DNA from 3 places in the Geobacillus lituanicus genome. Region 1 is predicted to be linked to each of the others. Evidence: riboswitches for the same ligand, from Rfam matches in the RefSeq annotation. Region 1 holds a riboswitch; each other region holds the start of a gene.
The links. Region 1 has a riboswitch for cobalamin ahead of ACR1UW_RS10455 ((2Fe-2S) ferredoxin domain-containing protein). Riboswitches for the same ligand answer to the same signal wherever they lie in the genome.
Positions count from the first base shown of each region.

Region 2: it holds a riboswitch for cobalamin, as region 1 does, so the genes downstream of both, ACR1UW_RS06020 (ribonucleoside-diphosphate reductase subunit alpha) here and ACR1UW_RS10455 ((2Fe-2S) ferredoxin domain-containing protein) in region 1, are expected to answer to the same signal.
Region 3: it holds a riboswitch for cobalamin, as region 1 does, so the genes downstream of both, ACR1UW_RS12300 (ABC transporter substrate-binding protein) here and ACR1UW_RS10455 ((2Fe-2S) ferredoxin domain-containing protein) in region 1, are expected to answer to the same signal.

Region 1 covers NZ_CP194773.1:2,054,652-2,057,923, reverse strand. Annotated here, with positions in the region: gene ACR1UW_RS10470 (glycerophosphodiester phosphodiesterase family protein) at 1-475, opposite strand, end outside; tRNA gene ACR1UW_RS10465 (tRNA-Gln) at 651-722, shown strand; gene rraA (ribonuclease E activity regulator RraA) at 959-1,444, shown strand; cobalamin riboswitch at 1,503-1,696, shown strand; partial or broken gene ACR1UW_RS10455 ((2Fe-2S) ferredoxin domain-containing protein) at 1,882-2,281, shown strand; gene ACR1UW_RS10450 (energy-coupling factor ABC transporter permease) at 2,282-3,025, shown strand; gene ACR1UW_RS10445 (energy-coupling factor ABC transporter substrate-binding protein) at 3,030-3,272, shown strand, end outside.
Region 2 covers NZ_CP194773.1:1,190,178-1,193,449, forward strand. Annotated here, with positions in the region: gene asnB (asparagine synthase (glutamine-hydrolyzing)) at 1-826, shown strand, start outside; cobalamin riboswitch at 1,028-1,223, shown strand; gene ACR1UW_RS06020 (ribonucleoside-diphosphate reductase subunit alpha) at 1,353-3,272, shown strand, end outside.
Region 3 covers NZ_CP194773.1:2,415,104-2,418,375, reverse strand. Annotated here, with positions in the region: gene ACR1UW_RS12315 (IS66-like element ISGst1 family transposase) at 1-673, shown strand, start outside; partial or broken gene ACR1UW_RS12310 (IS982 family transposase) at 979-1,160, shown strand; gene ACR1UW_RS12305 (NUDIX hydrolase) at 1,206-1,673, shown strand; cobalamin riboswitch at 1,743-1,941, shown strand; gene ACR1UW_RS12300 (ABC transporter substrate-binding protein) at 2,081-3,037, shown strand; gene ACR1UW_RS12295 (FecCD family ABC transporter permease) at 3,024-3,272, shown strand, end outside.

The DNA.
Region 1 (3,272 bases):
CGGGCTGTTTCGTTTCGACGTACAACGGAACGTTTACACGTTCCGCTTTCAGCATCCGAACCACCTCATCAAGCGTCGGAACGCATTCGCCGGCAAAGCGTGGATCGAACCACGATCCGGCATCCAATTTTTTGAGCTCACGCAATGAAAAATCGCTGACCCGCCATGGCGACCGGTGCGGGTAAACCGTTTCGACATTTGTCGTCCGGGCGAGCGTCGCATCATGCAGGACAACGAGCTTCCCGTCTTTCGTTGCGCGCACATCGACTTCGATATAATCGGCATTCATGCGGGCGGCGAGGCGGTAGGATGAGAGCGTATGCTCCGGCGCGTGTCCGGACGCGCCGCGGTGGGCGATGACGGTGGTTTTCGGCTGGCTGGGTGGCTGCCAGGCAGCCGCGGCCGCTAAGACGATCGGCAGCGATAACAAAAACAATGCGCAAAGATAGAAGCGAAAAACCGTGATCCGGCGCATAGACATCTCTCCCCTTCCAGTATCATATCAGGAAAACAAGTGTTAGGGGAATACGGGGTGATATAGTGGGGAAAGGGTGCTTGTACCGATAGTGTCGCACATCAAGCAAAAGAATATTCAGGTTGATGCATAACGTGCACCATCATGCCGCATACTGTAAACGACAACAAAACGTTGGGCTATAGCCAAGCGGTAAGGCAACGGACTTTGACTCCGTGATGCGCTGGTTCGAATCCAGCTAGCCCAGCTGAATCACCGGACGGGGCTCGTTCGTCCCGGCGGCCAAAACGGCTTCCGCCATGTTGTGCGGGGCCGTTTTTTCGTTCGCCGGAAAGCGGGGACGAGAACATCTTTTTATCGTTTTCAGCGGCCCCGCAAGGACACGCATCCGATGCCCGAGCAGAAGCAGCGCCGCAAAAAATGTGGAGTCGGCAGGATTTTGACGAATGGTGGCGAATGAAAAAAACGAAAGGGGAGAGGATCATGAAAACAGCTGATTTATGCGATCAATGTTTAGATGAGTTGCAAGTGTGCGAACTTTCGTTTCAATCGTACGGCGGAAAACGGATGTTTTCCGGGCCGATCGCGACGGTCGACGTGTTTGAGGACAACGTCCTTGTCCGTGAAGCGCTCGAGACGGTGCCGCCGGGGACGGTGCTCGTGGTCGATGGAAAAGGCTCGCGCCGCGTGGCGCTATTAGGCGACCGGTTGGCGCAAATCGCCTGCGACCGGGGGCTTGCCGGCGTTATCATCCACGGCTGCATTCGCGATTCGGCGGAAATCGGCCGCATGCCGCTTGGGGTCATGGCGATCGGCACGTGCCCAGTGAAAAGCAAAAAAGAAGGAAAAGGCGCCCGCGACGTTGTGCTCGAGTTCGGCGGCGTCCGCTGGGAGCCGGGCGCATACGTGTACGCCGATGCCGACGGCGTTGTCGTCGCCCGCGAAGATTTGTCGGCAAAAAACGGTTGACGCCTGCCATCAAGTTGTACTACGATGAGAACGGATGCTTGTTCCATGACAAGATCAATAGGCGAGAAACAGACAAGGTGCCTAAGCCTGCTCTAGGGTTTGGGTGAAAAGGGAAGCCCGGTGAAAATCCGGCACGGTGCCCGCCACTGTGATGGGGAGCTTTGCGGCAGCAAGTCACTGAAGGATGCTTCGGGAAGACGCCGTCAAGCGATGATCCTAAGTCAGGAGACCTGCCTTGTTTGGATCGGACGGATGCCTACGGGACTATAGGCAGACGTGCGGGAGAATGATGGCTGCATTGGGCCTGTTTGGGCCGTTTACGGCTTTCGTATACATTTTTCTGCACCTCTGCTGTAGAGGTGCTTTTTCTTTTGCCGAAAACCTGCCCGTCTGTCTGCGTCTAAATTCTATCATTCTAGCCAAAAAGGGGGGATTCGGTGGCGACATGGGATTTGCGGGGAATGAAGCATCATGTGCTCATTTGCAACGGAGGGACGTGCCTCCGCCATGGCGGGGATGACGTGACAACGGCGGTGCGCGAGGAGATCGCCCGTCTCGGGCTTGACGACGCTGTCCATACAACAAGGACGCGCTGCAACGGACGATGCCAAGACGCGTGCGTGATGATCGTCTATCCGCAAGGCATTCTGGTATCGACAGATGACGCCGGAGCGGGCGAAGGAGGTTGTGCGCGCCCATTTGGGTGAGGGGGTTCCGATGCGGGAGTGGGCGACGTATGAATACGAAGGCGAATTGGTGTTGACGCCAGCCGGCGAACGGGAGGCGCCAAGCGGAAAACGGAAAACGGAACATGCTGCGAAAGGAGTGAAGGGATAAATGAAGAGAGCGGTTCGATGGAGCGGAATGGCGGCTTTGTTCGTTTCCTATTTTTTGTTGACGAATGAAAATGAAGCGTATGCCATGCATATTATGGAAGGATTTTTGCCTGTCAAATGGGCGCTGTTTTGGTGGCTGTTGTTTTTGCCGTTCTTTGTGTTCGGATTGCGGCGGCTTGTGCATACGCTGAAGCAGCACCCCGAACATAAGCTTCTGATGGCGTTAGCTGGCGCGTTTACATTTGTATTGTCGGCGTTGAAAATTCCATCCGTCACCGGCAGCAGCTCGCATCCGACCGGGATCGGCTTCGGCTCGGTTTTGTTTGGACCATGGGTGATGGTGGTGATCGGCACAGTCGTTCTTCTCTTTCAAGCGCTGCTTCTTGCCCACGGAGGAGTGACGACGCTTGGGGCCAATGCGATGTCGATGGCGATCGTCGGCCCGTTCGTCGCGTACGGAGTGTATCAACTGTGCCGAAAAGGGGCGGTATCCAATCGAGCGGCTTTGTTTCTTGCCGCTTGTTTGTCTGATTTGGCTACATATGTCATGACGTCCCTGCAGCTTGCCCTGGCGTTTCCGTCTCCTGATGGGGGAGTCACCGCCTCGTTTTTGAAATTCGCCGGCATTTTTGCCATTACTCAAGTGCCGTTGGCGGTGACGGAAGGCATCATAACGGTAATCGTCTGGAACTGGCTTTCCTCCTATCAAGCTTCTCCGCTGTTCCAAAAGGAAAAGGGGGCGTAATGCGATGAAGAAAAATGGCTTGCTCGTGTTGCTGGCTGCTTTGCTTGTCATCATTCCTCTTTGGTGGGCGCGCGGATCGGAATTCGGTGGAACGGACGATCAGGCGGAAAAAGCCATTCAAACGCTCAACCCGCATTACCGGCCGTGGTTTGAGTCGATCTTCACCCCTCCAGGCGGCGAAGTCGAAACGCTTCTGTTCTCGCTGCAAGCCGCGCTTGGCGCCGGCGTGATCGGCTACGTCGTCGGG
Region 2 (3,272 bases), 860 kb from region 1:
CGGTGAGGGGGCAGACGAGCTGTTTGGCGGCTACAACATTTACCGCGAACCAGAGTCGTTGCGGCTGTTTGCGCGCATGCCAAACATCGTAAAAGCGGTGTTGCGGGTGATCGCGAAGATGCTTCCGGACGGGATGAAAGGAAAAAGCTTTTTGGAGCGCGGCACGACGCCGCTTGAAGAGCGGTATGTCGGCAATGCGAAAATCTATAGCGAAAAGGAAAAAGCGGCGTTGATCAAAACGTACCAAGAGGGGCGCGAATATACGGCGGTGACGGCTCCTTTTTACCGCGAAACGCTTCATTACCCACCCGTCAACCGGATGCAGTATATTGATCTTCATACATGGCTAAGGGGCGATATTTTAGTCAAAGCGGACAAAATGACGATGGCCCATTCGCTTGAGCTGCGCGTTCCCTTTTTAGACAAAAAGGTATTTGAGGTTGCTAGGCAAATCGCCCCTGACATGAAAACAGCCAACGGCACGACGAAATATATTTTGCGCAAAGCGGCCGAGGGCATCGTACCGGATCATGTGTTAAACCGGAAAAAATTAGGGTTCCCCGTGCCGATTCGCCACTGGCTGAAAAACGAAATGTATGACTGGGCGAGACAGCTCATCAACGAAAGCGAAACTGATCATCTGTTCCATAAGGACGTGCTCTATCGGCTGCTGGATGAACATGCCCGCCACAAGGCGGACCACAGCCGCAAGCTGTGGACGGTCTTGGCGTTTATGGTTTGGCATCAAGTGTATGTGGAAAAGAAGTACGATTTTGCTCCATCCGTACAAAACGAGAAGCGGCCAGCGTCTGTTTTGGAGGCGTAGCAGGGAAACGACAGGGCGTTCTAAGGGCGACACCTAGAACGCCTTTTTCGATGGTGCGGACAGTTTCCTTGCCTTTGGCGAAGCGAAAGAGAAAATTTGCTTTCTCCCGCTCTTGCAATTTTCCCGGTTTTGGTATATGCTTGTTCCATCAGGATGCTAAACTACTATATATTGGTTTTGAGGTCTTTTTTTACAACTACATATTGTTCTGCTAAGCAACGGTGTCCATCAGGACTTAATAGGGAATCCGGTGCGAATCCGGAACTGCCCCCGCAACTGTATGTGCGGACGAAATGGGATGGCCACTGGCGGCAAGAGCTGTTCGGCGCGCCGCTGGGAAGGCCCCAAAGTAGGACGATGCACGAGTCAGGAGACCTGCCTTGCTTGGAACGTTTCATGTTCTTCGGGGTGTGAGAAGATGAAACGATAGGGGAAAAGAACAAGGGGTTCGTCTGCCTTTTTCCGTCTGTCGTTTCATCCGCTCGCCTGCCCGAGCGGATTTTTTTATGGAGGAGAGGGGAAACGAATGACAGTGTCCACGAAGTCTATTGTTGTCGATGATCAAGGAAAAGAGAAATCATTTTCGCGCGAGGAGTTTGCTAGGTTGGTGGAGCAGGCGGCGGCAGACTTTGTCCGTTTGTCGCTCGAGGAATATGAAGAACGTGTATGGCAGCTTCTCAGCCGAAAAGAGATGGTCACCTTCGAGCAGCTGTATCAAACCGCCATTTTGGAAGGGCTGTCGTATATTAGTGAGGAGGAGCCGGACTGGACGTTTGTGTGCGCCCGGCTGTATTTGCGGCAATTGTACCGTGAAGCGGCGCGGCAACGCAGGTACGATGAACGCGAGCGGTATGGCGATTTCTACTCGCTGCTTGTTGCGCTGACGGAACAAGGGGTGTACAGCCCGTTCTTGCTTGAACGTTATACGAAAGAAGAAGTCGACGCCATCGGTGCGTTTCTTGATCCGGAGAAGGACAAGCTGTTTACGTACATTGGGCTGCGCACGCTCGCGGACCGGTATTTGGCCCGCGATTATGAGCGGCGGTTGTATGAATTGCCGCAGGAGCGGTTTTTGGTCATTGCCATGACGCTAATGGTGAATGAACCACCCAAGCGGCGGCTTGAGTTGGTGAAGGAAGCGTATTGGGCGTTAAGCAACTTATACATGACCGTGGCGACGCCGACGCTTGCCAATGCCGGAAAGTCATACGGCCAGCTGTCGAGCTGCTTTGTCGACACGGTCGATGACAGCTTGCAAGGGATTTATGACAGCAACACCGACATCGCCAATTTGTCGAAATCGGGCGGCGGCATCGGCGTCTATTTAGGCAAAATCCGTTCGCGCGGCAGCGACATTAAAGGATTCAAAGGGGTCTCTTCCGGCGTCATCCCGTGGATGAAGCAGTTGAACAATACAGCGGTGAGCGTCGATCAGTTAGGACAGCGAAAGGGAGCCATTTCCGTCTATTTGGATGTATGGCATAAAGACATTTTTGCGTTTCTCGATGCGCGGCTCAACAACGGCGACGAACGGCTGCGGACGCATGATTTGTTCACCGGCGTTTGCATCCCTGATTTGTTCATGGAGCAAGTCGAACAGCGCGGCGACTGGTATTTGTTTGATCCGCATGAAGTGCGGAAGGTGATGGGGTTTAGCTTGGAAGATTTTTATGATGAGGAAAAAGGGTGCGGCAGCTTTCGGGAGAAATACTGGCAATGTGTCAACGAACCAAGACTGTCGAAAGAAAAAGTGCCGGCGATCGAAGTGATGAAAAGCATCATGCGCAGCCAGCTCGAGTCGGGGACGCCGTTTATGTTTTACCGCGATGAAGTGAACCGGCAAAATCCGAATCGCCATCTCGGGATGATCTACTGCAGCAACCTTTGCACGGAAATCGCGCAAAACCAAAGCCCAACGGTGATGAAGCGGCAATATGTGAAAGACGGGACGATCATCATTGAGAAAATCCCAGGCGATTTTGTCGTCTGCAACTTATCGTCGATCAACTTGGCGCGGGCGGTGACCGACGGCGTTTTGGCGCGGCTGATCCCGATTCAAATGCGGATGCTCGATAATGTCATTGATTTAAACAATATTCCGGTGCTGCAAGCCGACCTGACGAATCAAAAATACCGCGCTGTCGGGCTTGGAACCTTTGGCTGGCATCATTTGTTGGCGTTAAAAGGCATTCGCTGGGAGTCGGAGGAAGCGGTCCGCTATGCCGACGAGCTGTATGAAACGATCGCGTATTTGGCGATTCAAGCGAGCATGGAGCTCGCCAAAGAGAAAGGGAGCTACCCGGCGTTTCCGGGGTCGGACTGGCAGACGGGCGCTTATTTTGAGCGGCGCGGCTACGAAAGCCACGGTGAACTCGATTGGGATCGGCTGAAGCAAGATGTGGCCCGCTATGGGATGCGAAACGGCTATGTGATGGCGGTGGCGCCG
Region 3 (3,272 bases), 360 kb from region 1:
CGCATGGGTGCATGTCGCGTGTACATCGAGATATACATACTTGGCTCCTCACGCTTCTCGTGGAAAAAAAGCGACCGATGATATCGGGATTCTTCCCCGATATGAAGGGACGATGATGCACGATGCGTTCGGTACATATCCGAAATACACACATGCCACCCATGCCCTTTGTCATGCCCACCATTTGCGTGAGTTAAAAGGATTCATCGAACAGGGGCATACGTGGGCGATGCGCATGACCACGTTTCTGTTAGCCGCCAAGCAAGCCGTCGAAGCCCATCACGGTGCACTTTCCGAAGAAGAAGCGAGACGGTGGGAACGAGTGTATGATCGCATCCTAGAAAGAGCACAACACCGATTAGAAACGATGACGCCTCTTCCGAAAAAAGCACTCGCTTTTGTTCGACGCCTTCAAAAACGAAAGGAAGAAGCGCTGCGTTTCTTACGTGAAGTACATGTTCCCTTTGATAACAACCAAGCCGAACGCGATCTTCGCATGGTCAAAGTCAAAGAGAACATTTCGGGTACGTTTCGCGAAGAAACATTCGCGCAGTCGTTTTGCATCGCAAGAAGCATCGTTTCCACACTGACGAAACACGAAAAAAACGTGTGGGATTCGTTATGTCTTCTGTTGGCAGGCGAAACGATCGATCGAGTTCTTTCCGCTACCTAGGGCATTTTCTATGACCGAAATGCCCTATTTGTGCTGGGCTTTTTTATACACTAGCACTGGGGTGAATAGTTACGTTCAATCTTTAAGAGTTTTACAAAAGTTAGGGATGCAATTTGAAGGGGTTATGAGAGAACATTGGTATATTAAAGGTAAATTTAGGGATATGGCTATATACTCTATTCTAAAACGAGATTATTTTAAACCCGTGGTGCTAGATAAAATCAGACGAGCATAAAAATAGTCCTTGTATGAAAATTTCCTTTTAAAATGAAAGTGCTCACCTAACATTAGAAAGGAGAAATCCCATACAAGAGCGTCTTCATTTTACAACGGATCAAGCGGAAATTCAAAAGCAATATACGGCGATCTTGTTCTTGGTATCAGCGCAACTGTCTGGCGGCTCTAAATGTATTGTAGCGCTGAAATCGTCATTTGTTAAAGCAAGGAAATGGGTCATAATCGCCATTCATATTCTTGGAAAGTTGTTTTGTTTGGAGAGGGCTAGGATCATTCCGCGATGTAGGAGGAGAGCTTGATGGATAAACACCAACAAGCCATTATCACCGTTTCAGCCTATATTACGAATGACACGGGAGAGGTTTTGCTTGTTAAAAGCTATGACCGCTCCGATACGTGGGAAATGCCGGGTGGACAAGTTGAACCGGGCGAGCCGCTCGATCGGGCCGTTCATCGCGAGGTGCATGAAGAGACTGGCGTTGACATCCGTCTCATCGGGGTCAGCGGCGTGTATTACAATGAAACTAAAAATATCATAAACATTGTATTTAAAGCGACATATGTGAAAGGAAACGTTTCTCCCCAGCCTGAGGAAATTCAAAAGGCGAAGTTTGTGTTGATCGATGAGTCGAATATTGATGAATATGTGACATGGCCGCATTTGAAATCGCGGGTGCTCGATGCGATGAAAAGGGGATGCTCTGTTCCTTATGAAGCATGGGTCATGAATCCGTCTCGATTGTCTGCAAGAGTGGGAAGGTGAAGTGCTGTAAATTCATAGTTGTCAAATGCCAGGCCTTGCTTTAATATAAAAATGTCCATATCCGATAACTAAATCAATTCGCAGCAAGGCGCCGAAACGGCTTAATAGGGAATCCGGTGGGAATCCGGAGCTGTCCCCGCAACTGTCAATGCGGACGAAATGAAATCGCCACTGTACGGACAGATGGCTTGCGCTGTTTTCCGTACGGGAAGGCTTCAGAGTAGGATGAAGCATGAGCCAGTAGACCTGCCTTGCTTGCCGCAGTTTCCGAATCTTCGGGGGGTGAGACGCGGAAACAGTCGCATAGGGCATTGCTGTGCCCATTGGCGGTCTGTTTCGCGCTCATTCCCCGTTCGGACGGAATGGGCTTTTTTGTTGTACATACATCATCGAAGGGGGAATGACGGATGAAACGTTGGACATGGCCGGCGGTGGTGGCGGTGTTCTTCCTTTTGGCCGCCGTGCTCGTCGGCTGTGGCGGGGCGAATGGCAGCACCGAGCCTGCGAAAAAAGAAGAACCGAAAACGGAACAAGCGGCGTTTCCAGTGACGGTGAAAGACGGGCTTGGCGAGGATGTCACGATCAAAGCGGAACCGAAAAAGATCGTCTCGCTCATCCCAAGCAATACGGAAATCGCCTATGCGTTGGGGTTGGGCGATAAGATCGTCGGCGTCAGCGATTTTGACAATTATCCGGAAGACGTCAAAACGAAAACGAAAATCGGCGGCATGGAATTCAACGTCGAGAAAATCATTTCGCTCAAACCGGATCTCGTCTTGGCCCACGCGTCAAGCGCCCATAACTCGCGCGATGGCCTCAAGCAATTGAAAGACGCCGGCATTACCGTGCTTGTCGTCAATGACGCGAAGTCGTTCGACGATGTATATGCGTCCATCGACTTGATCGGCAAAGCGACCGGGACGACAGACAAAGCGAAGCAAGTGATTGATGAGATGAAAGAGAAGCTTGCGAAAATCAAAGAAAAAGCGAAACAAATCCCGGCGGACAAACAAGCGAACGTCTGGATTGAAGTGTCGCCGCCGCCGCAAATTTATACGGCCGGCAAAGGGACGTTTATGGATGAGATGCTTCAAGTGATTTCGGCGAAAAACGTCGCCGGCAGCTTGGAAGGCTGGCCGATGGTGACGGAAGAAAAAGCCGTGGCCTATAAGCCGGATGTCATCATCACGACATACGGCGGAGCGAAGCAAGTGTTTGCGCGCGCCGCTTGGAAAGACGTGCCGGCGGTGAAAAACAAGCGGGTGTATGACGTCAACACCGACTTAGTAAGCCGCCCGGGTCCGCGCCTTGTCGAAGGGGTCGAGGAACTTGCCAAAGCCATTTACCCGGATGTGTTCAAGTAAAATGTGGATGTATATATTGGCCGTCACCGCGGCCGTGTTATCGCTTCTCGTAGGGGTATCGACAGGATCGCTGTCGATTCCCTTTTCTTCTATTGTCCGCATTTTGGCGGCTGAATGGTTCGGAGCGGCGCTGCCTCGCCACATTCCAGCTGATTGGGTGCCGATCGTGATGGCGATCCGCTTGCCGCGCGTCGTGCTTGCGTTTTTGGTCGGGGCGTCATTGGCGCTGGCCGGG